DNA from 3 places in the Nonomuraea insulae genome. Region 1 is predicted to be linked to each of the others. Evidence: riboswitches for the same ligand, from Rfam matches in the RefSeq annotation. Region 1 holds a riboswitch; each other region holds the start of a gene.
The links. A riboswitch is a leader RNA that binds a small molecule or an ion and turns the genes downstream of it on or off. The one in region 1 is predicted to bind cyclic di-AMP.
Positions count from the first base shown of each region.

Region 2: another riboswitch for cyclic di-AMP. It lies ahead of ACFPZ3_RS52275 (C40 family peptidase); the one in region 1 lies ahead of ACFPZ3_RS10985 (hypothetical protein).
Region 3: another riboswitch for cyclic di-AMP. It lies ahead of ACFPZ3_RS24990 (CHAP domain-containing protein); the one in region 1 lies ahead of ACFPZ3_RS10985 (hypothetical protein).

Region 1 covers NZ_JBHSPA010000014.1:135,118-142,073, reverse strand. The annotation lists gene ACFPZ3_RS11005 (rod shape-determining protein) at 1-377, opposite strand, end outside; gene ACFPZ3_RS11000 (PadR family transcriptional regulator) at 523-1,029, opposite strand; gene ACFPZ3_RS10995 (MDR family MFS transporter) at 1,086-2,519, shown strand; gene ACFPZ3_RS10990 (DUF5302 domain-containing protein) at 2,568-2,768, shown strand; cyclic di-AMP (ydaO/yuaA leader) riboswitch at 2,931-3,067, shown strand; gene ACFPZ3_RS10985 (hypothetical protein) at 3,254-3,961, shown strand; gene ACFPZ3_RS10980 (alpha/beta fold hydrolase) at 4,000-4,845, shown strand; gene ACFPZ3_RS10975 (hypothetical protein) at 4,907-5,278, opposite strand; gene ACFPZ3_RS10970 (roadblock/LC7 domain-containing protein) at 5,310-5,684, opposite strand; gene ACFPZ3_RS10965 (hypothetical protein) at 5,714-6,514, opposite strand; gene ACFPZ3_RS10960 (roadblock/LC7 domain-containing protein) at 6,518-6,892, opposite strand.
Region 2 covers NZ_JBHSPA010000080.1:33,900-40,855, reverse strand. The annotation lists gene ACFPZ3_RS52285 (NYN domain-containing protein) at 1-116, shown strand, start outside; gene ACFPZ3_RS52280 (C40 family peptidase) at 202-1,176, shown strand; cyclic di-AMP (ydaO/yuaA leader) riboswitch at 2,094-2,259, shown strand; gene ACFPZ3_RS52275 (C40 family peptidase) at 2,333-2,860, shown strand; gene ACFPZ3_RS52270 (gluzincin family metallopeptidase) at 3,237-4,046, shown strand; gene ACFPZ3_RS52265 (M48 family metallopeptidase) at 4,084-5,427, shown strand; gene ACFPZ3_RS52260 (glycosyltransferase family 4 protein) at 5,424-6,521, shown strand; gene ACFPZ3_RS52255 (ABC transporter ATP-binding protein) at 6,772-6,956, shown strand, end outside.
Region 3 covers NZ_JBHSPA010000027.1:588,936-595,891, reverse strand. The annotation lists gene ACFPZ3_RS24995 (3-keto-alpha-glucoside-1,2-lyase-like domain-containing protein) at 1-2,035, shown strand, start outside; gene ACFPZ3_RS24990 (CHAP domain-containing protein) at 2,178-2,810, opposite strand; cyclic di-AMP (ydaO/yuaA leader) riboswitch at 2,822-2,968, opposite strand; gene ACFPZ3_RS24985 (AraC family transcriptional regulator) at 3,202-3,987, shown strand; gene ACFPZ3_RS24980 (glycoside hydrolase family 25 protein) at 4,153-4,911, shown strand; gene ACFPZ3_RS24975 (hypothetical protein) at 4,949-5,074, shown strand; gene ACFPZ3_RS24970 (VOC family protein) at 5,286-5,669, opposite strand; gene ACFPZ3_RS24965 (helix-turn-helix domain-containing protein) at 5,814-6,632, opposite strand; gene ACFPZ3_RS24960 (hypothetical protein) at 6,700-6,956, opposite strand, start outside.

The DNA of each region.
Region 1 (6,956 bases):
ACCAGCCGCACGGTTCTGGCGTCGGCCTCGTACGCCACGTCGAACAGGGCCGCCCGGTCGATCGGGGTGGAGTCGCCGGGCAGCGCGAGGACCAGGCGCGGCCGGGCGTACGGATGCCAGTGCACCTTGCGCAGGAAGTGCCGGATCATGCGCCGGGCCAGCTCGATGTCGGCCGGCAGCCCGCCGCTCACCGGCCAGCACGTGTGGCCGCCGGGTCCCAGCGCGGCGGCCTCCGCGCCGTACCCGATGACCTTGCCTGTCCGGGCGTCGCACATCACGGCGGAGGGTTCGTCGAGCACGATGCCCTTGCGCCTGACATAGATGCGCGTGCTCGCCGCCCCCAGATCCATCGCCACGTCACGACCGAGAAGTCTCATCGCCGAACCCATTTCCCGGCTCGGTCCAACGCAACACCAGGAACCGAATTGGACCCCTTTACCCTTGGAACGGTGCTCGACTACGACCTCGAAGCCGCCCGCTACGACGCGCCCCGGTCTTCCGGCTGCCGGCCTTCAGCGCGGCTTAGAGGTCGGTGCGGGCCTTGAGCTCCGCCAGGGTCTCATCAGCCCACTGGATGCCGGTGCGGGCCTGCGCGAGCCCCAAACTGCGCGCGTACCCCCCGAACTCTCCCTCGGCGGGCTTGCACTCCAGCCTCGCCAGCCGCACCTGGTAACCGGCCTTGATCCGTTCGACCACCTTGATCGCCTGGTCCCTGCTCAGCAGCGGCAGCAGGAACGCCTGGAGCGCGCCCTCGCTGCGGATCGTCATGGCCGGATCGTGCTCGGCCAGCCACTCGCGCAGCTCCCGCCTCCCCTCCGGCGTGATCGTGTAGAGCTTGCGCCCTCTCGCGCCCTCCGCCTCGGCCTCCACGAGCCCGTCGGAGGCCATCTTCACCAGCTCCGGGTAGATCTGCGTGTGCCCGGCCTGCCAGACGTGGTTGAGCGAACGATCGAACTTCTTGGCCAGGTCATAGCCGCTCGCAGGGCCGACGGCCGACAGCAACCCGAGCAGCGCGATCCGTAGGGACATGTCCGCCAGCATATCGAAGACTTGACATGTAAGAATTCACATATCAATCTTCACATGTGAAAAATGACGCAAAGCCCAACGGGCTTGTCCTGCTCGCCGCGCTCGGCGGGATGTTCCTGGCGATGCTGGACCAGACGATCGTGGGCACGGCGCTGCCGCGCATCACCGCCGAACTGGGCGGCAGCGCGCTCTACACCTGGGTGGTGACCGCCTACCTGCTCACCTCCACGGTGACCGTGCCGCTCTACGGCAGGCTGTCCGACCAGCACGGCAGGAAGCCGTTGCTGCTCACCGGGATGATCGTGTTCGTGGCGGGCTCGGCGTTGTGCGGGGTGGCGCAGGACATGGTGCAGCTCATCGCCTTCCGCGCCCTTCAGGGGCTGGGCGCGGGCGCGCTGCTGCCGCTGTCACTGGCGCTGGTGATGGAGATGTTCCCGCCGGGGGAGCGAGGCTCCCGGGTGCAGGGGGCGATCGGCGGGGTGATGGGGCTGACGTACCTGGCGGGGCCGTTCCTGGGTGGGTTGTTCACCGACCACGCGAGCTGGCGCTGGGCGTTCTACGTGAACGTGCCGCTCGGCATCGGGCTGATCGCGATCGTCGTGCTGCGGTTGCCGAGGCGACCGGGAGTGGGCGGCGGGCGGCCCGACTACGCGGGCATCGCGGTGTTCACCGTGGCCATCAGCACGTTGCTGCTGGGGTTGACGTCGAAGGGCCTGGACGGCCACACGTGGACCGACGCCGCCGTGGCCGGGCCGATCCTGCTCGCGCTGGTGCTGCTGGCGGTGTTCGTGGTGGTGGAGCGGCGGGCGGACGACCCGATCATGCCGATGGGGCTGTTCGCCAACCGTACGTACACGCTCGTGAACGTGACCTCGTTCTTCACCGCGTTCTGCATGTACGCCGGAGTCGTCTTCCTGCCGCGCTACTTCCAGGAGGCGCTGGGTGTCAGCGCCACCGAGTCGGGGCTGAGGATCTACCCGATGATGCTGGGCATGGTGGTGGGCAGCGTGCTGATGGGCACACTGATGTCCAGGAGCAAGATGTACAAGCCGTGGCTGGTCGCCGCCCCGTTCCTGCTGATCCTGGGCGCGCTGCTGTGCCTCGGCCTGACGGTCGAGACCGGCACGCTGACGCTGGTGTTGTGGATGGTGCCGCTGGGGCTGGGGATGGGCCCGATGATGTCCGGGCTGACGGTGGCCTCGCAGCAGTCCGTCGAGCCGCAGTACATCGGCACGGCCTCGGCGAACCTGACCTTCTTCCGCCAGATCGGCGGCTCCGTGGCGCTGGCCGTCGGCGGCACCCTCTACGGCGCCGAGGCGGGCGTGAGCGGACCGCCCGCCGCGCACGCCTCCGCCGCGGCCGTGGTCATCCCGTCGCTGGGAGTGGCGGGGGCGGTGATCGCCCTGATCGCGCTGGTTGCCATGCCCAACAGGCGACTGGACACACCCCGTGTTTCTCAGAGCAAGATTGAGGCCGGTTTCGCGTCGTAAGCGGCATCATGCGAAGCTGTGATTGTCCCCAACACCATGGAGGTCCTCATGGCGGAAACACCGGAGCCGGAAGTCAGCGAAACTCCCGAGGACGAGATGAAGCGCAAGTTCCGTGAGGCACTGGAGCGCAAGCGCAACCAGGCTGCCGACTCGGGCGCGGGTGGCAGGGGCGGTGACCCATCGAAGATCCACGGGGCGCACGGTCCGGCCGCGAGTAAAAGATCGTTCAGGCGCAAGAGCGGCGGCTGAAGGCTGGAATTCCGAGGGGGTACGGCGTGCCGTGCCCCCTTTCTCTTTGCCGTCGTAGGTAGATCTTCGCCCGATTCGTGGCGAATCGTTTGCGTATGTCCGATTCGGTAGTACAGTAATCGCCATTACCAGCCGGTGACCCAGTCCTTACCCAAGATGGACGACCGGCTGGCGCCGAATCCCGACCCCCCTCGGGAACCGGGGAACCACTTTCTGGGGTGAATCCGGCCGCGTGCCGGTAGGGCAGTCTCCACGCCCGAACCCGTCAGCTAACCCGGTAGGCGTGATGGAGAGGACGTTTCACCCCATGCACCACTGCGTCGTACCCCCAGACAGCGCCGTGCCGGCCGCCGCCTCCTGAGCGGCCCCCTTCACCAAGGCTCGTATTTTGCGCTCCACGTAGCGACGTCAGGTCTCAGCCCCGCTACGCATTCGCCCCCGCGAAGCGCAACCTCCCTGTCCCCTCGCGAAGGGTTTACCTTTTCATGTCTGCCCGTTTTGGCCTGCGTTCCCTCACCCTCCTCACCGCAACCGCCATCGGCACGCTGACCATCGCCGGCCCGGCCGCTCACGCCGCCACCGGCACGGACGAGAAGATCCTGCTCAAGGGCTCCACCACGGCCTCGTACTTCTGGGACGACGCCTCCGGCCGCGCCGGTGACACCGGCCTGCCCGCCAGTGGCAAGCCCATGCAGAAGGGGCTGGCCGCCAGCCCGAGCTGGCCGCTCATGACCGAGGGCTACGTGCTCTACAAGGGCAAGAAGATGCCCTTCTTCGTAGGTGACCGTGGGCCCGGCGATCCGTCCAGCCGCGGTGTGATGCTCGACCTCGACGCCAAGACGTTCGCCGCGCTGACCGGCGGCACCTTCAACTCCGACACGCTGGGCGTGGACGGCAACGGCGGCGAGGGCCACATCGACCTCGACTACGTCATCACCAAGTGGGGCGACGGCGTGGGCAAGAAGAACTACCCGGTCGCCTTCTCCACCGGCGCCTGGTCCGAGCGGGACCGCAACCCGGCCACCCCGCCGTCGGCCGGCGACGAGTCGCAGGGCGGCAAGTCGGTCCCCGCTCCCGGGGGCGAGGAGCCGTCCAACGTCGTGGGCGGCACCCTGGCGGCCGGCGCCCTGGTCGTGGCGGGCGGCGGAGCGGTGCTCGGCAGTTCGTGGATCCGCACGCTGATCAAGCGCTGACTTTACGAAGCCGCGACCAGAATGTCATTCTGGTCGTCGTGACCATCCGCGCAGCCGCGAACGGCATCGACATCGCGTACGAGAGCTTCGGCTCACCCACAGGACGACCCCTGCTCCTCGTCATGGGGCTCGGCGCCCAGCTCATCCAATGGGACGAAGGGTTCTGCCGGCTCCTGGCGGAGCAGGGACACCACGTCGTACGGTTCGACAACCGCGACGCGGGCCTGTCCACGCACTTCCACGACCACGGTGTCCCCGCGATGGGGTCGCCCGCGCCCTACCTCCTGGACGACCTGGCCGACGACACCGCCGGCCTCATGGACGCCCTCGGCTGGCCGGCCGCCCACATCGTGGGGGCCTCGATGGGCGGGATGATCGCCCAGACGCTGGCCATCCGGCATCCCGAGCGGGTGCTGACCCTGACCTCGATCATGTCCACGCCCGGCCCCGCCATCGCCCCGCCCACGCAGGCCGCCTCCGCCGTCCTGATGAGCCGGCCCGCCACGGACCGCGAGGCCGTGCTGGCCCAGGCTGTGCTCACCTGGTCGACCATCGGCTCGCCCGGTTACGAGCTGGACCGGGAGAAGATCGCCGAGAGGGCCGGGCTGGCCTACGACCGCTGCTTCGACCCGGCTGGCACGGCGCGGCAACTGGCCGCCATCTCGGCCTCGGGGGACCGTACGGAACGGCTGGCCGCAGTACGGGTGCCCACGCTGGTCCTGCACGGCGAGGCGGACCCGCTCGTCCCGCTGGCGGGCGGCCGGGCGACGGCGGCGGCCATCCCGGGAGCGCGGCTGGTGACGTACCCGGGGATGGGGCACGACCTGCCGCAGGCGCTGTGGCCCGACTTCGTCGCCGAGATCAGCAAGCTGACCTCCGTCTGACGGGCGGTGGCCCGCGCCGGTGGGCGCGGGCCGCGGTCGTCAGACCTCCAGCTTCTCGTCGTCAGACCTCCAGCTTCTCCTCGATGCCCCGGAGCTGGTGACGGGCCAGTGCCAGGTTGGCGCGCCCGCGGTCGAGCGCGAGGTAGAGGAACAGCCCCTTGCCGCCGCGCCCCGTGATCGGGCGGATGATGTGGTACTGGCCGCCCAGCGTGATCAGGATGTCCTCGATGCTGTCCTTGAGGCCCAGCGAGTCCATCGTGCGGAGCTTGGCCTTGACGACCTCCGTGTTGCCGGCCGCGGCGACCTGCAGGTCCAGGTCCTTGGAGCCGCCGAGCGTGCCCAGCGCCATGCCGCTGCCGTGATCGACGATCGCGGCTCCGATAGCGCCGTCGACGCCCATCATCTCCTTGAGAGAGACGTCCATTCCTGCCATGTTCTTCCTCCCTTTCAGCCTGGGATGGGGTTCAGTGTTTGCGTGCTGCGACGGCGGCCACTCCGGCGGCCGTCTTCCTGCCCTCCAGTCGCAGCAGCCCGACATTCGCGCCGGGTCCGGCCAGGACCGTGAGGACGATGGTGGGGCCGGCGGCGTAGAAGGCCACGAAACCGGCGGTGCCGGAGATGAGCGTCTCCTCGAGCGCCCCCTGACCGGTGATGATCAGCATCCGTCTGCTCATCGCGAGCAGCGCGGCCGACAGCGCCGCGGCCTGCTCGCCCGTCTGCTCCCGCAGATCGCAGGCGATCTGCAGGCCGTCCACCGTGCAGGCGACGCTCCCGCTCACGTCCGGGGTGCGCTCGCGAAGGAGCGTCATCTCCTCCAGCACCTCTTGTCGTAGCTCCACCGGTGGCCTCCTCCTGAGTGAGGGGAACCTCACGACAACTCCTCCAGCGCCTTCTTCAGCCGCATCAGCAGCGCCAGATCGCTCGGATCACCCGTCACGGGCGGCCCCAGCGGCTGGGACGCCGCCCCGGGATCGTGCGGCGGGCTCTGCCCGGCGGCATGCTGGCCCCGCTTGGGCAGCTCAGGAGGTTCGGGCCTGGCGAGCAGGCCCGAGGCCGCCAGTTGCCTGACCGCCAGCAGCACGGGGTACGCGGGCCGCCCTATCTGCTTGGCCAGCTCCAGCGGGGTCGCCTTGTGGTCGGCCCGGACGACGACCTCCCACTGGACCCGGCTCAGCGTCACGCCGTGCCCGGGCAGCCGGGGCAGCGGCCGTACCGGAAGTGTGTCCACCTCGGCCGACGGCCAGATCTGGGCGAGTTGCGCCCGCCGTCGCGCGCACTCCCTGACCAGCCCCGGCACGTCGAAGAACCACTGCCCGCCCAGCCAGTGCCGCTCGCCCGGCCGGAACTTCGGCCGGGCCCCGCTCACCGGCAGCAGGAAGAACGCCGCGTCCAGCACCCCGCCGAGCACCGCGTACTGCAACTCGCCGTGGGTGAGCGGCCCCTCCTTCAGCAGGCGCTCGCAGCCGCCGTCGTCCCGAAGCCTGCGCAGCGCCGTCTCGGTCATCAGGCACCTGACGGCCAGCAGCCGTTCGACGCTGGGAGCCTGGGCGCACTCCATGTACGTCACGCGCCCGTCCGAGAGGAAGATCGTGCCGCTCCTGCCGACCCGGAGCGCACCCGTGGAACGCTCGCGGGCCAGGCCGGCCAGGAGTGTGTCGAGCCTGGTCATGGGTCACGTCGTCAGGGCGCTGGAGATGGCCTGCAGGCGGTACCGGGCCAGGGCGAGATTGGATCGTTCCCTGTCGAGGCGCACGTAGATGACCAGCGGCGCCTCGAACACGGTCTCCAGCAGCCGGAGCAGATGGTGGCCCTTGTCCGTGGTGACGAGCATGTCGTCGATGCGTACGACGTCGCCGGGCAGGGTGCGGGCCAGGCCTTCGATGGTGGCCCGCAGGGTCTCGGTCAGCGCGGCGGCCGACCGGTCGGCGTCCACGCCGGAGGCGTTGCTGAATGCCACCGCCATACCGCTGGTGTGGTCGACCAGCATGGCGTCCAGCGCCCCCGGTATGGACATGACCTCTGCCAGGCAGGTGTCGATTCCGAGCACGGACCCTCCCTCGCCGTCGTGGGACGAGGGAAAGCGTAGGGGTCCGGCATCACGCCTGAATGAT
Region 2 (6,956 bases), on a different contig from region 1:
CCGGCCGGGCCATCGCCGTGGTGTCGTCGGACCGCGAGGTCGCCGAGTCGGTCAGGCGCATGGGAGCCAGACCCGTTCCGTCGGCTTTGCTGCTGCGCCGGTTGGGTCGCGCGTAGGTTACGAATTGCCGCGTTTGGGTCATGGCCCACCCGCCACTTCTGTACTATTTCGCCCCAGATGTAATCCCATGGAGGCGATACAGTGAGGTTTGGCCGGGTGCCGGTGGCCACGGGTCTCATGTTCGGGCTGGTGCTGATCCCGATGGGAGCGGCGGTCGCCGATCCCAAACCCACTCTCGGCCAAGCCAAGGCCAAGCTCGACAAGCTCAACGACAAGGCCGACAAGGTCGTCGACCGGTACAACACGGCGACAGAGCGCTACAAGAAGGCCAAGTCCACCTACACCACGCTGAACGACAGCTACAAGCGCAAGCTGGCGACCGTTGAGGACCTGCGCGCTCAGGTGATCGGCATGGCCGTCGACAGCTACAAGCTCGGCGAGGACGTGACCTCCTGGCCCGGCATCCTCGGCTCGCAGAACCCCCAGGGCATGCTGACGGGGCTGGCGGTGGCCGGCCAGGTGCAGCAGGAGCGGGCCCGGAAGCTGGCGGCCTTCAACCAGGCGAACCGGGGGCTGAAGGCCGACCGCGACAAGGCGCAGGACGCCCTGCGGGGCGCCGACAAGGAGCGGGACTCCGTCCAGAAGGAGCGCTCCGACATCCTCAAGCTGGTCGAGCAGCAGAAGAAACTGCTGAAGAAGCTCGGGGCCTACAACGCCGGCAACCCGAACAGCGTGGGCCTCAAATACACCGGCGCGGCCTCGGGGAACGCGGCCGCGGTGCTGCGGTTCGCCTACGCGCAGGTGGGCAAGCCGTACATATTCGGCGGGACGGGTCCTGGCGGCTTCGACTGCTCGGGGCTGACGCAGGCGGCCTGGGCGGCGGCTGGGGTCTCGCTGCCGCGTACGACGTGGTCGCAGTGGGCCTGGGGGGCCAGCCGCAAGGTGAGCATGGACGCCCTGCAGCCCGGGGACCTGATTTTCAGTAATGGGCTCGGACACGTCAGCATTTATGCGGGCAATGGGAATATCGTCCATGCGCCGCAGACCGGCGACGTCGTCAAGGTCGTAAAACTGTCCGCCTACGGGGGCGGTCTCGTCGGCGCGATCCGTCCGTGACTTTTCTCCCTTAGTTCGACTGCGGTGGGTGGCCTGTCCACCGACCGCTCCGGCTGACCGCCGTCCAGGACTGACCCGCGCACCTTTACGCGCTGCCATGGCCGGTAACCCGCCGCACTTCGCCTGACGGCCCTCCAGGAAACGCCCTGACCCGCGTTTGGCGCCATCCTTTACGCCGTGACTGGTCGGCCACCCGCCGCACTCCGCTGACGGCCCTCCAGGAAACGTCTTAGCCCCATCCTTTACGCGCTGCCACGGCCAACCACCCGCCGCACTCCGCCTGATGGCCCTCCAGGAAACGCCCTCTGACCATTCAGTGGCGAGCCGCCGTTACGCGAGCCCGAGTTGCCCGACTTCCGTGGTTCAAGCGTTCGCCGCCATGCCCGCCGTTTCGGTCTCTGCCGGCGGGGATTTCGGCTGCCGGACGGCTGTGTTGTTTGTCACCAAAGGTTTCGGTCATGCCGGTTGGTCGGGTGTAAGCGCTTTTGCGCAGGTCAAAGCCCTTCCGTGAAGCTCCGGAATCGACCATCTTCGTGACTACTACGTCACCTCGTAGGCCATCGCGATGTGATCGCGAGAGCGCTCCCCGGCGCGGGTGGTCGCGTTTCAGATGTGACGTTTGGGGCGCGAGTGATGATTGGGACCTGACAACAGCCGCTGTGTCCAAGTGTGAGCAGGGTCACATTTCAATAACGGAACCTGGTGCTCCAGCAGGGGTTCGGCATTTGACCGACACCACTATCTGATCTTTACAACCGGGTTCACCCTTTGCCGATCCTTGACCGTTCGGCGTAGCTTCTGGCGTCGTCGCGGTGAACAAGCCATGTCGCTGCGAACCGGCATCGGTCCCTCCCGATGCGAGACAGATAAATATCCGCCGGTCGCTCCCGATATCCCCATATCGCAGACAAATCGGGGCTTGCGACCTGCCGAATCCGTGCAGCCAGGAGGCACGGAGCCGGGGACCCAGCGATCCCATGTTTCCCCAGGGATCAGGGGTGAATCGGCGCGCCAATCGCGCCGTAGGGCGACTTCCAGGCCCGAATCCGTCAGCTAACCCGGTAGGCGTTCGTGGAAGACACAAGGAGAAATCCTGTCTAACTCCCTGCAGAACCCCCGCCTGTCCCGCCTTGCCCTGAGTGGCGTTGCACTCACGATGACCGTGACGGCCGGAGGTCTCGTCCTCCATGCCCCCACGGCTCAAGCGGCGACGACGAGCGCATCGGCCGGCACGACGACGGTGAAGGCGGCTACCACCGCCCTGACCTCGGCGAAGTCGGTCACGACGGCCCAGAGAAAGGCCGCCAAAGCCGCTCGGCAGAAATCGAAGGCCCGCACGGCCGTCGCCGTGGCCAAGGATCAGATCGGTGACCCGTATCGATACGGGGGCACAGGACCTGGTTCGTTTGACTGCTCCGGACTCGTCCAGTTCGCCTGGAAGAGGGCCGGGGTGAAACTCCCGCGCGTGGCGAGCAGCCAGTTCGCCCGTATCAGGCACAAGATCTCCTGGCGCAAACTGAAGCCAGGTGACCTGATGTTCTTCAGCGGGTTGGGCCACGTGGGCATGTACGTCGGCAAGGGCAAGATGATCCATTCGCCGCGGACAGGCGAACGGGTGCGCATAGACAAGCTGGGCGGATGGCGCAGGTCGTCGTTCGTCGGCGCGGTCCGTCCCGGCATGTGAACAAGCCCCGTCCGGATTCTCTGGAGACTTTCCTGAGTTCGGACGGGGCTTTCGCATGTGAGGCGCAGGCTCCGCCCGTGAGGCGCAGATTTCGCCCGTGGGGCGCAGGCTTCGCCCGTGGGGCGCAGATTTCGCCCGTGGGGCGCGGGCTTCGCCCGTCAGGTACAGACTTGCGCAGGTCGGGCGCAGATTTCGCCCGTGGGGCGCGGGCTTCGCCCGTGGGGCGCAGATTTCGCCCGTGGGGCGCAGATTTCGCCCGTGGGGCGCGGGCTTCGCCCGTCAGGTACAGACTTGCGCAGGTCGGGCGCAGGTTTCGCCCGTGGGGCGCAGGCTGGCGCATGTCGGGCACGGGATTGGCCGACTACCATCAGGCAGCGTGTCCGAGCAGGTGAGCCGACGCGCGGCGGTGACCGCCCTGCTGCTCCTCGCCTTCGCCCCCGCCAGCGCCCCCGGCATCCCCGCCCTCCCCCCGGAGTTGCGTGGCCTGTGGCCAGGAGGCCCCACGATCGTCTCTCACGGCCGGCGCTCCGTCGTCGTGGGCCACGGCGCGGGCTCACTCGGCGAACTGGCCGACAGGGCCGACAGGGCCGGGCTGCGCGTCTCGCAGGTGCTGGGCAGGCCCGTACGAGCCCTGATCGTCGTACCGGAGTCGGCAGGCGAGGCCGCCCGGCTGGCCCGCGCGGACCGGCTCGACGGTCTGGCGGCGCTGGCCGACGGCGGGCGCGTGATCGTCGTGCCCGAGACGTTCGCCACCCTCACCTCCACGGGGAAGGACGTCGTCCTCACCCACGAGCTCACCCATGTCGCGGCCGGTACCGACCACCTCCCCGTCTGGCTCTACGAGGGATTCGCCGACTATGTCGGCTACCGGGACGCAGGGCTGCCCCTGGCGAGCGCCGCCGCCGAACTCGCCGCCGAGATACAGGCCGGACGCTTGCCCAGCGCTTTGCCCGGCCCTGAGGCTTTCGTGGCGGACGGGCGGGACCCGGGCCGGCTGGCGCGTGCGTACCAGGAGGCGTGGCTCGCGTGTCGTTTCCTCGCTGACCGGTTCGGTGAGGGGACCCTGGTGAGGCTCTACCGTGAAGCCCAGGTGGCCGGCGTCGAAAAGGCACTCGCCTCCCTGGGACTCTCCGTCGCCACGCTGACGGAAAGGTGGCGCGCGTACGTACGGGATCGGCTCGTGTGAAGTGCGTACGGGATCAGCTCGTGTGAAGGGGAGGCGGATGAGCGAACAACTGGACGCGGACGACCCTCAAGAGGGCGGAACGGCCACCGCGGCGCGGTCCGGCCGGGGTGCGACGGAGCCCGATGGGGAGGCGCCCGTGGGGAGAAGCGGGCCGAGACGGCAGGCCGCCGTCGCGCTGGTGCTGCTCGGCCTGGCCATCCTGGCCGTGGCCGTCTTCAGCACCCCGTGGGACGTGCTGACGGGCGGCCCGCCGGATCCGGCCCGCGACTTCAGCGCCACGCAGATCGCCAGGGCGGAGGCGTTCGACGTGGCCACGAGCCTGCCGAGCTACCTCTCGCTGGCGCTCACGATCATCTTCGCCGGGCTCCTGGTCGCCACCCCGTTCGGGGCCAAGGTGCTGGGGGTGCTCAGGGGCCCGCGGTGGCTGCGGGTGATCCTCGGCGTCGTGGTGATCACCGCGATCGTCGAGCTGGTCAGGTGGCCTCTGGGTGTCTGGTTCGAGACGATCATGCGGGACTACGGCCTGTCCACCCAGGACTGGGCCGGCTGGGCGGGGGACCGGCTGAAGAACCTGGGCGTGGAGGCGTTCCTGCTCTGCGTGATGCTGCTGGCCCTCGTGGCGCTGGCCCGCAAGGTCAGGCGCTGGTGGATCCCCGCCTCGCTGGGCGCGTTCGCGCTGACGATCGTGGCCTCGTTCGTGTATCCCGTGGTCTTCGAGCCGATGTTCAACGACTTCACCTCGATGCCGCGGGGCTCGCTGCGCGCGAACCTGCTGGAGATGGCCGAGCGCGACGGGGTGCCGGTCGAGGACGTGCTGGTGGCCGACGCCTCACGGCGGACGACGGCGCTCAACGCGTATGTGTCCGGCTTCGGCGCCACCCGCCGCATCGTCGTCTACGACACACTGCTCCGGGCCCCGCCGCGGGAGGTCGAGCTGGTCGTGGCGCATGAGCTGGGCCACGCCAAGCATGACGACGTCCTGTACGGCACGCTCGTCGGCGGCCTGGCCGCCGGGCTGGGCGCGATCCTGCTGTTCCTCGTGTTCGACCCGCTACGACGGCGCGTGGGCGTCACCTCGATCACCGATCCGCGGGCGGTCGGCGCGATCATGGGCCTGATGACCGTCGGCTCACTGATCATCGGCCCCGCCCAGAACCTGATCAGCCGGCACATCGAGGCCAGGGCCGACGTGCACGCGCTCGACCTCACGAAGGACCCGGGCACGTTCATCGCGATGCAGAAACGGCTCGCCGTAACCAATATTTCCGACTTGTCGCCGGATGCGGTGGAATATGTGCTCTATGCCTCCCATCCTTCCAGCCCTGAGCGCATCGCCATGGCCCGCTCATGGGCCAAGCTGAACGGCATCCCCGAGCCGTGATCAAGGTGCTGTTCGTCACGAACGACTTCCCACCCAGGCCGGGCGGCATCCAGTCGTTCGTGCACGGGCTCGCGCTGCGCACGCCGGGCGTGGTGGTGTACGCCCCCGCCTGGCCGGGCAGCGCGGAGTTCGACCGGCGGCAGCCGTACCGGATCGTGCGGCATCCGACGCGGCTCATGCTGCCCACTCCAGCCGTCGCGCGGACGGCGGCCGGGCTGGTGGCCGAGCACGGCGCTCACACCGTCGTGTTCGGCGCGGCGGCGCCGCTCGGCCTGCTCGCCCCGCGCCTGCGGCGGGCGGGCGCGCGGCGGGTGGTGATGCTCACCCACGGCCACGAGGCGTCGTGGGCGAGCGCGCCGGGCTTCCGCGCGGTGTTGCGCAGGATCGGCGAGAACGCCGACGTGGTGACGTATCTGGGCGAGTACACGCGCGAGCGGCTGGCCGCCGCCATCCCGGCCGGCAAGCTCGTACGGCTCGCGCCCGGCGTGGACGTCGGGCAGTTCCACCCCCGCACGCCCTCGCGGAATCTCAAGGCCGACCTGGGCCTGTCCGACAGGCCGGTGGTCGTGTGCGTGTCGCGCCTGGTGCCGCGCAAGGGCCAGGACCAGCTCATCGCGGCCTGGCCCGAGGTCCTGCGCTCGGTGCCGGACGCGGTGCTGCTGCTGGTGGGCGGCGGCCCGTACCGGAAGACGCTGGAGCGGCTGGCGGGCGGGCGGGAGTCGATCAGGTTCGCCGGGACGGTGCCGGCGGCGAGCCTGCCCGGCTACTACGCGGCGGGCGACGTGTTCGCGATGCCGTGCCGTACCCGGCTGAACGGGGTGGACGTGGAGGGGCTCGGGATCGTGTTCCTGGAGGCGTCCGCGACCGGGCTGCCGGTGGTGGCGGGCGCGTCCGGCGGCGCGCCCGACGCGGTGCGGCACGGCGAGACCGGGCTGGTGGTGAACGGCGAGGACGCCGGCGAGGTGGCGCAGGCCATCGTCGAACTGCTGACCGACGCGGAGAAGGCGCGCAAGATGGGCGCGGGCGGCCGCGACTGGGTCGCCCGCGAATGGGCGTGGGAGCAGGTGGCCGCCCGCTTTCACGCCCTGCTCTAGCCGGAGGAGCGGACGAGCCGCGCGACGAAGCCCGCTAGGGCCGGCGATGGTGCTACCGGCAGGCGAAGCCCACTAGGGCCGGTGATAGTGCTACCGGTAGGCGAAGCCCACTACGGCCGGCGATAGTACTACCGGCGGGCGGAGCGCGCTCCAGCGTAACCGTTCGGAACGACCCGGACGGAGCCGCGACGTTTCGGACGCTCATCGCACGTCTTCCCGTCGCCTGCCGTCGCGGACATAGCCTGGCGCCATGAGCTCGATGCGGCGCAGTGCCGCAGAAGCCGCGGGTTTAGTCTGGCGCGCCGGCCCGGTCCGGGCGGTGTGCCACGCATGCGTCACCCTGGTCCAGGCCGGACTGCCCGTCGCGGTCGCCTGGCTCACCAAACTCATCCTCGACGACCTGGTCCGCGGGGCCCCGGTGGGCGAGCTGACGGT
Region 3 (6,956 bases), on a different contig from region 1:
GACCCAGCCCGTGTTGTGGCTGCCGCACAACGAGATCGCCAACTCCCCCAGCACTCCGCTGGTCATGAGGCGGGGCAGGTTCGCGGGGCAGATGCTGTTCGGCGACGTCACCTACGGCGGGATCCAGCGGGCCTACCTGGAGAAGGTCAACGGCGAGTACCAGGGCGCGGTCTTCCGCTTCACCCAGGGACTCGAAGCGGGGGTCAACCGGATCAGCCTGGGGCCTGACGGCGCCATCTACGCCGGCGGTCTGGGCGCCGGCGGAAACTGGGGCCAGCCGGGCAAGCTCACCTACGGCCTGCAGAAGCTGACCCCGGGCGAGGACAAGGCGTTCGACATCGTGAAGATGCGCGCGATCGAGGGCGGCTTCGAGCTGGAGTACACCGAGCCGCTGTCGGCGGAGACGGCCACGTCGCTGGCGGCCAAATACCAGGTCACCCAGTGGCGCTACGTCGCGGCCGCCACCTACGGCGGGCCCAAGGTGGATGAGGAGCCGCTGACCGTCACCTCCGCGATTCCGGCCTCCGGCGGGAAGAAGGTCACGCTCAAGATCGCGGGCCTGAAGCCGGGGCGGGTGGTGCACCTGCGGTCACCGCGTCCGTTCAGCTCGGCATCAGGGCGGTCGTTGTGGAGCACCGAAGCCTGGTACACGCTCAACTCGCTGGTCGGCGGCCCGGTGACGGACACCGTCTACGAGGCGGAGAGCGCGGCGCAGAGCGGCGGCGCGAAGCTGAACACCGACCATCCGAGCTACTCGGGAGCCGGTTTCGTCGACGGCTTCTGGAGCGCGGGCGCGGCCACGCGGTTCGCCGTACGCGCGGCCGAGGCCGGCACGTACCACGTGGGCCTGCGCTACTCCAACGGCCCGAACCCGGCGCCCGGCGCCAAGTCGCTGAGCGTGTACGTCAACGGGACCAAGGTCAGGCAGGTGCCGCTGGCCACGACGGAGACGTGGGACCAGTGGGCCACCCGGGTCGAACCGCTCACGTTGAAGGCGGGCGCCAACACCATCGCCTACTCCTACGACAGCGGCGACACGGGCAACGTCAACCTGGACTCCGTCACCGTGGCCGCGCGACCCGTACTTGAGGCGGAGAACGCCCAGCTGCGCGGCGGCGCGAAGGTGAGCACCGGCCGTCAGGGCCACACCGGCGCGGGCTTCGTCGACGGCTACACGACCGCGGGCGCGAGCACCTCGTTCTCGGTACGTGCGGACTCGCCCGGCAGGCATACCGTCGGGCTCCGCTACGCGGCCGACACCGGCACGTCGGTGAGCGTGTACGTCAACGGGACCAAGGTCAGGCAGGTGCGGCTGGCCGCCTCCGGCGACTGGGCCGTCCAGACCGAGGCCCTCGACCTGAAGCGGGGCGCGAACACCATCGCCTACAGGTACGACTCCGGCGACGCGGGACAACTCGGCCTCGACCACATCACCGTGTCGAAGGCGGAGCGGATCACGCTCTTCGACGGGACCGGCCTGGCGGCATGGGAGAGACGGGCAGGCGGAGCGGCGACCTGGCCGATCGCGAACGGCTCCATGGAGTCCTACGGCGGCGACATCCGCACCCGGCGCACGTTCGGCGACTTCAAGCTGCACGCCGAGTGGTACGAGCCGGACTACCCGCCGGAGGTGACCGGGCAGCAGCGCGGCAACAGCGGCATCTTCCTCCAGGAACGCTACGAGGTGCAGGTCCTCGAGTCGTACGGCGACACCACGCCGGCCGCCAACGAGGCGGGCTCGATCTACTCCAAACGCGCGCCCGACCGCAACATGGCCACCGCCTCAGGGACGTGGCAGACCTACGAGATCACCTTCCGCGCGGCCCGCTACACCAGCGCGGGCGTCAAGACCGACGACGCGCGGGTGACGGTCGTCTGGAACGGCGTGGTGGTACACGACGACGTGGCCATCGACGGCGGCACCGGCGACCACATCCCGGAGAGCTCGGCGTCGGGCGGGATCCGCCTCCAGGACCACGGCGATCCCGGCGAGAACCCCCGTTTCCGCAACGTATGGATCGAACCCGTCTCCTGACCCCGTGCCCGCCATGCGACCGCGGTCGCAGCCGAGCTTGGTCGCAGGTCATGCCGACACAAAGCAACGGGTGGCGCAGGAATCTCTCCTGCGCCACCCGTTCTCCCTTGACCATCGCACATGGCAAGGAGCTCTTCTGCGATCAAGCCCTGTAGTCGGGGTATCCGTAGCCCACGACCTGGGACTTCGGCCGGACCCGCTGCTCGACCTTGCCGTTTCCGGTGTTGCCCTCGATCGTGGTGATCGTGCCGTTGCCGTTGTCCTGCTTCACCAGGCCCACGTGGTCGATGCCCGTGGTGCTCTTGCCATTCCAGTCGTAGAAGACCACGGCGCCGGGCTTGGCGAGCGTGCCCCAACGATGGTTGGCCTGGAACCACTTGGCGTAGGTAACGGTGTAGGCGTCCCAGCCGACGGTGGGACGGGCGCCGGCCTTCTCGCCGACCCAGGAGACGAACATGGCGCACCACGGGGCGTTGGCGTAGGTCCGCAGGGTGCCGCCGTCGCGGGCGATGGTCTCCTGCGCGCGGGGCGAGGACATGTACCAGCTGTGGAACGGAGTGCCGCCGCCGGCGGCGTTCTCCGACACACCGATCTGCGACTCGGCGATCTTCAGCACAGACTGCGCGCTCACCTGATGCGCCGGCTTCTGGACGTCGTGATCGGCGGCGAAGGCCGGGGTGGCGGCGAGAGCGGCACCGGCCGCCACGCTCATCCCGACGGCGAACCGGGCCAGTTTTCCGGGCATCAGGGCATGGGTGAAGCTGTACTTAGGCATTACGGGAATTGCTCCTTGCTTCCATGCGCCTACCGGGTTAGCTGACGGGTTCGAGCGTGGAAGTGCTCTACAGGGCGCCCGATCCAGGCGCACCGATTCACCCCGGAGAAAAGTGGGTCCCCGGCTCCGCGAGATCGCGAATTAGGCGGCCGCGTTCACAGACGCGGGTCTCGGCAATATGCAGGCGTCATGAAGCACGCCTCAAGTCCTCGAACGTAAGCGAAGCGCATAGAAAGATGCAAGCCATCCCCTGGAAGGGGCAACAGAAACCCCCACGCCAAAGGGGATCGCGGCAAAATTCTTTACCTGCTCCGGGCGGGATTCGCAGCACGCCGGCCATGATTCGCGATGCGACACGGGTGTGTCGCGCTGAGGACATACCCTGAACGGCATGCGGAAGTCCATGATCGAGGCCGTCGACACCGCGCCCCCGGCCTCCGCAGGGGTGATCGTCGTCGGGCACTTCCCGCTGGAATCAGGGCAGTGGATCTCCCCGCACAGCCACACCCATCACCAACTGGCGTGGACGCGCAGCGGCGTGCTCGGCGTCGCCGTCGCCGACTCGTACTGGATCCTGCCGCCCAGCAGGGCCCTGTGGTTGCCTGCGGGGGTCGTCCACCAGACCGGGGCGACCCGCGACGCGGTGTTGTGCAGCCTCTACCTCGATCCGGAGCGGTGCGCCCTGAACTGGGCGGAGCCCACCGCGGTCGGCGTGGACGGACTGCTGGCCCATCTGATCGGCCACCTCGCCCGCGAGGACCTCGCCGATGACGCGCGCCTGCGCGCCGAGGCGGTGGTGCTGGACCTGCTGCACCCCTTGCCCACCCTGCCGATCGACGTTCCAGAACCCGTGGACGAACGCGTGCGCGCCGTGGCCGACGCCCTGCTCGCCGACCCCGCGGACCCACGGAGTCTCGACGCCCACGCCCGCTCCATCGGGGTGAGCCGGCGCACGCTGACCCGGCTGTTCGTCCGCGACACGGGCATGAGCTTCGACCGCTGGCGCACCCACACGCGGCTGCGCGCCGCCCTGCCGCTGCTCGCCGAGGGCCGCCCGGTGTCGGAAACCGCGCACGCCGTGGGATACGCGACTCCGAGCGCTTTCCTGGCCGCCTTCCGGCGAACCGTCGGCACGTCGCCCGGGCGCTACCTCAACGGGGACGCCGTACATTTCTGACAAAGAAGATTTACCCGGCGGTGAATCCCCGGTCTGGTCGGCATTTCAGGCTTATGTGAGCCTCTATCCCCTACATCACCTTTGCCGCTCTTTAGGGAAATACGTACCTTTATCCGTAGCGGCGTACCCATTGTCGATGCCGTCTTTCACCAATCGTCCCTTGGGGTGATCCAGACCAAGCAAGGAGTCAACACCCTCATGCTCAACACCAAGAACTCCAAGCGCTTGAGCCTGGCCGTCGCCGGCGCTCTCCTGGCCGGAATCACCGCGGTCACCGGCACGGCGTCCGCCTGGACCACCGACCACGGCGCGCCGCACGGCACCCGGCAGGAGGCCGGAGCGCTCACGTACGGCCTGGACATCTCCCACTACGAGCCGCTGTACGACTGGAGCGCCAGCTCGGCCCAGTTCGGCATCATCAAGGCCACCGAGGGCACCGACTACCGCGACTCCTCCTTCGCCAGGCACTGGCGTGAGCTGGGCGACAAGGGCATCGTGCGCGGGGCCTACCACTACGGCCGCCCCGGCAACGACCCCATCGCCGAGGCCGACCACTTCCTCTCCGTGGTGAACGCGCAGCCCGCCAAGCCCGGCGACCTGCTGGTCCTGGACCTGGAGACGGCCGACGGCCAGTCCGTCGACGAGGTCAACGCCTGGGCCAAGGCGTGGCTGTCGCACGTGAAGGCCAAGACCGGGATCGTCCCGATGTTCTACAGCGGCTGGAACTTCGCCAACACCTACGGCAAGGGCCTGGCCGAATACCCCCTGTGGGTCGCCCGCTACGGCGTGGGCAAGGGCACGGTGACCCCGCCCGCGGACTGGAAGTCCTGGGCCATCCACCAGTACACCGACGCCCCCCTCGACCAGAACGTCTCCGTGCTGAGCCCGGAGCAGCTGCGCGCCCTGGGCCGCCACGCTGCTTGAGCGTTCCCTGCTTCCTGGGTGGTAGCGGCACGGCGGAATGACGGACGTCACCAACACCACGCGGATCCACGCCCTGCTGGTCAACCGAAGGTGGATCTCACCCGAGCACCGCGCCCGCCTGCTCTCCGACGCCGCCAAGGCCGCCGCGGAGAAGACCGGCTAGATCCGCCGCTGGGCGTCCGCCAGGTCGCGTAACACGCGTACCGGAGAGACCAGGGCCACGGCGGTGCCGGCGAGCATCAGGCCGGAGCTCACGACCAGGGTCGCCCGAAATCCGAGAGCGGCCCCTGCCGCACCGCCGGGGAGGGCGCCGATCGCCTGCCCCCCGAAGGCGAAGAACCGCCACGTCGCATTGGACGGCGGCGGAGGCCGGTTCAGCGAAGCTCGCCGGTGATGATCCACAGGTGGCCGAACGGGTCACGGATGCGGCCCGAGCGCTTGCCGTAGTCCCGGTTCTCGATCGGCACGACCACCTCGGCGCCATGGGTGATCATGCGTTCGCCGACCGCGTCCGGGTCGTCGACCTCGATCTCGAGGAGGACCGCGGAGCCACCGAGATCACTCGGTGAGAGCCACTCCCACGAGGAGACGGCCGGCGAGACCGTGAAGGACGAACCACCGATGCGGTGATCGACGACGGCGGGCCGGCCATCGTCGCCCAGCGGAGCACGGAACACCTGCTCGGCGCCGAGAGCGTCCTGGTAGAACGCCGACGCGCGATCCGGGTCGGGCACGATGAGACGAGGAGAGAGTTTCATGGTCGAGACGCTGCCTATCTGATCGAAGCGTTCGCCGCCAGAGGTCCGCTCGGCGACGTGGAGGCCGTGTTCGGCGGCACGCACACCATCGTGGTGGCCGGTCAGCGGCTGGTCTTGAACTTCTGGGAACCGGCCTCGGCTTCGTCAGGCGGGTTCGCGATCCCGCGCGGCCGGGCCTTCCGTACGCAGCCACTCGGTGGGCGTGCACCCGGCCATGGCCCGCCACTCCCGGGTGAGGTGCGCCTGGTCGGCGAATCCCGATGCGGCGGCCACCGCGGCCACACTGACCTGCCCCGCGCGGGCCGCGGCCACGAGCCCGCCCCGGGCGGCCTCGAAACGGATGAGCCGTTGGTACTCCTTCGGCGTCACCCCCAACTCGGTACGGACCGCCGTGCTCAGGTGGCGTCGGGAGCACCCGAGCAGCTGAGCCGCCTCCTGCACCCGGGTGGTTCTGGACAACGCCGCGAGCGTGGCCCGCAGTCCATGACGGTCGGTGTTCTCCCCGTATCGGGCCAGGCCGGTGAGCAGGGTCCGTTCGACCAGGGCCCGGCGTTGCGGCCAGGACGAGCAGGCCGCCAGGCGCTCCGGCAGGTCCGCCATCGCCGGGGCCACGTCGGCGAGATCGGCGACGTGCCCGGCCAGCGCCGACGCCGGCAGCCCCAGCAGCGCGCCGGCGCCGAGCGGGCTGAGCGTCAGCCACACGCCGCGCGTGCAGCCCTCCTGCCTCAGCTCGGCCGCGCCCAGGTGGAGCCCGGCCACCACGGCCCGGAGCCTTCTGCCCGAGCCGGGCCGACCGTGCCACGCGATCTCCAGCGAGTCCGCCTCGGGGATCGTGATCGACACCGTGGACGAGGGCAGCCCGCGATGTACTTCGACCGTGCCCGGCCCGAGATCGTAGGCGCCCAGCGTCACCACGAACGGCGCCAGGGCGGCGGACGTCTGATCAGCAGGCACGATGCTCACCCTCTCCACGGTACGGCCGCCGCGCGGTGCAACCGACGAACCGAGCACAGGCGACGTTCGCCACAGATCAGCGGCGGCGGCCTGGCGTTAAGGCGGCGAGCTCCTCCGTGGGCTCCTCGGTCGGCTCCTTGGACGGCTCCTTGGACGGACTGTTGTCGATGGCGCGGGCCCGCTGGACGTCGAAGTTCGCGACAGCCGGCGTGCCGCTGTCGTTCGCGCAGGCCACCGTCACCGTCGCCGGCCCCGGCACGGCCTCCTCGGGCACGGTCACCGCGTCGGTGAAGTCGGCGCCGGCGGAGTCCGCGGTGACCGGCGAGCCCAGCG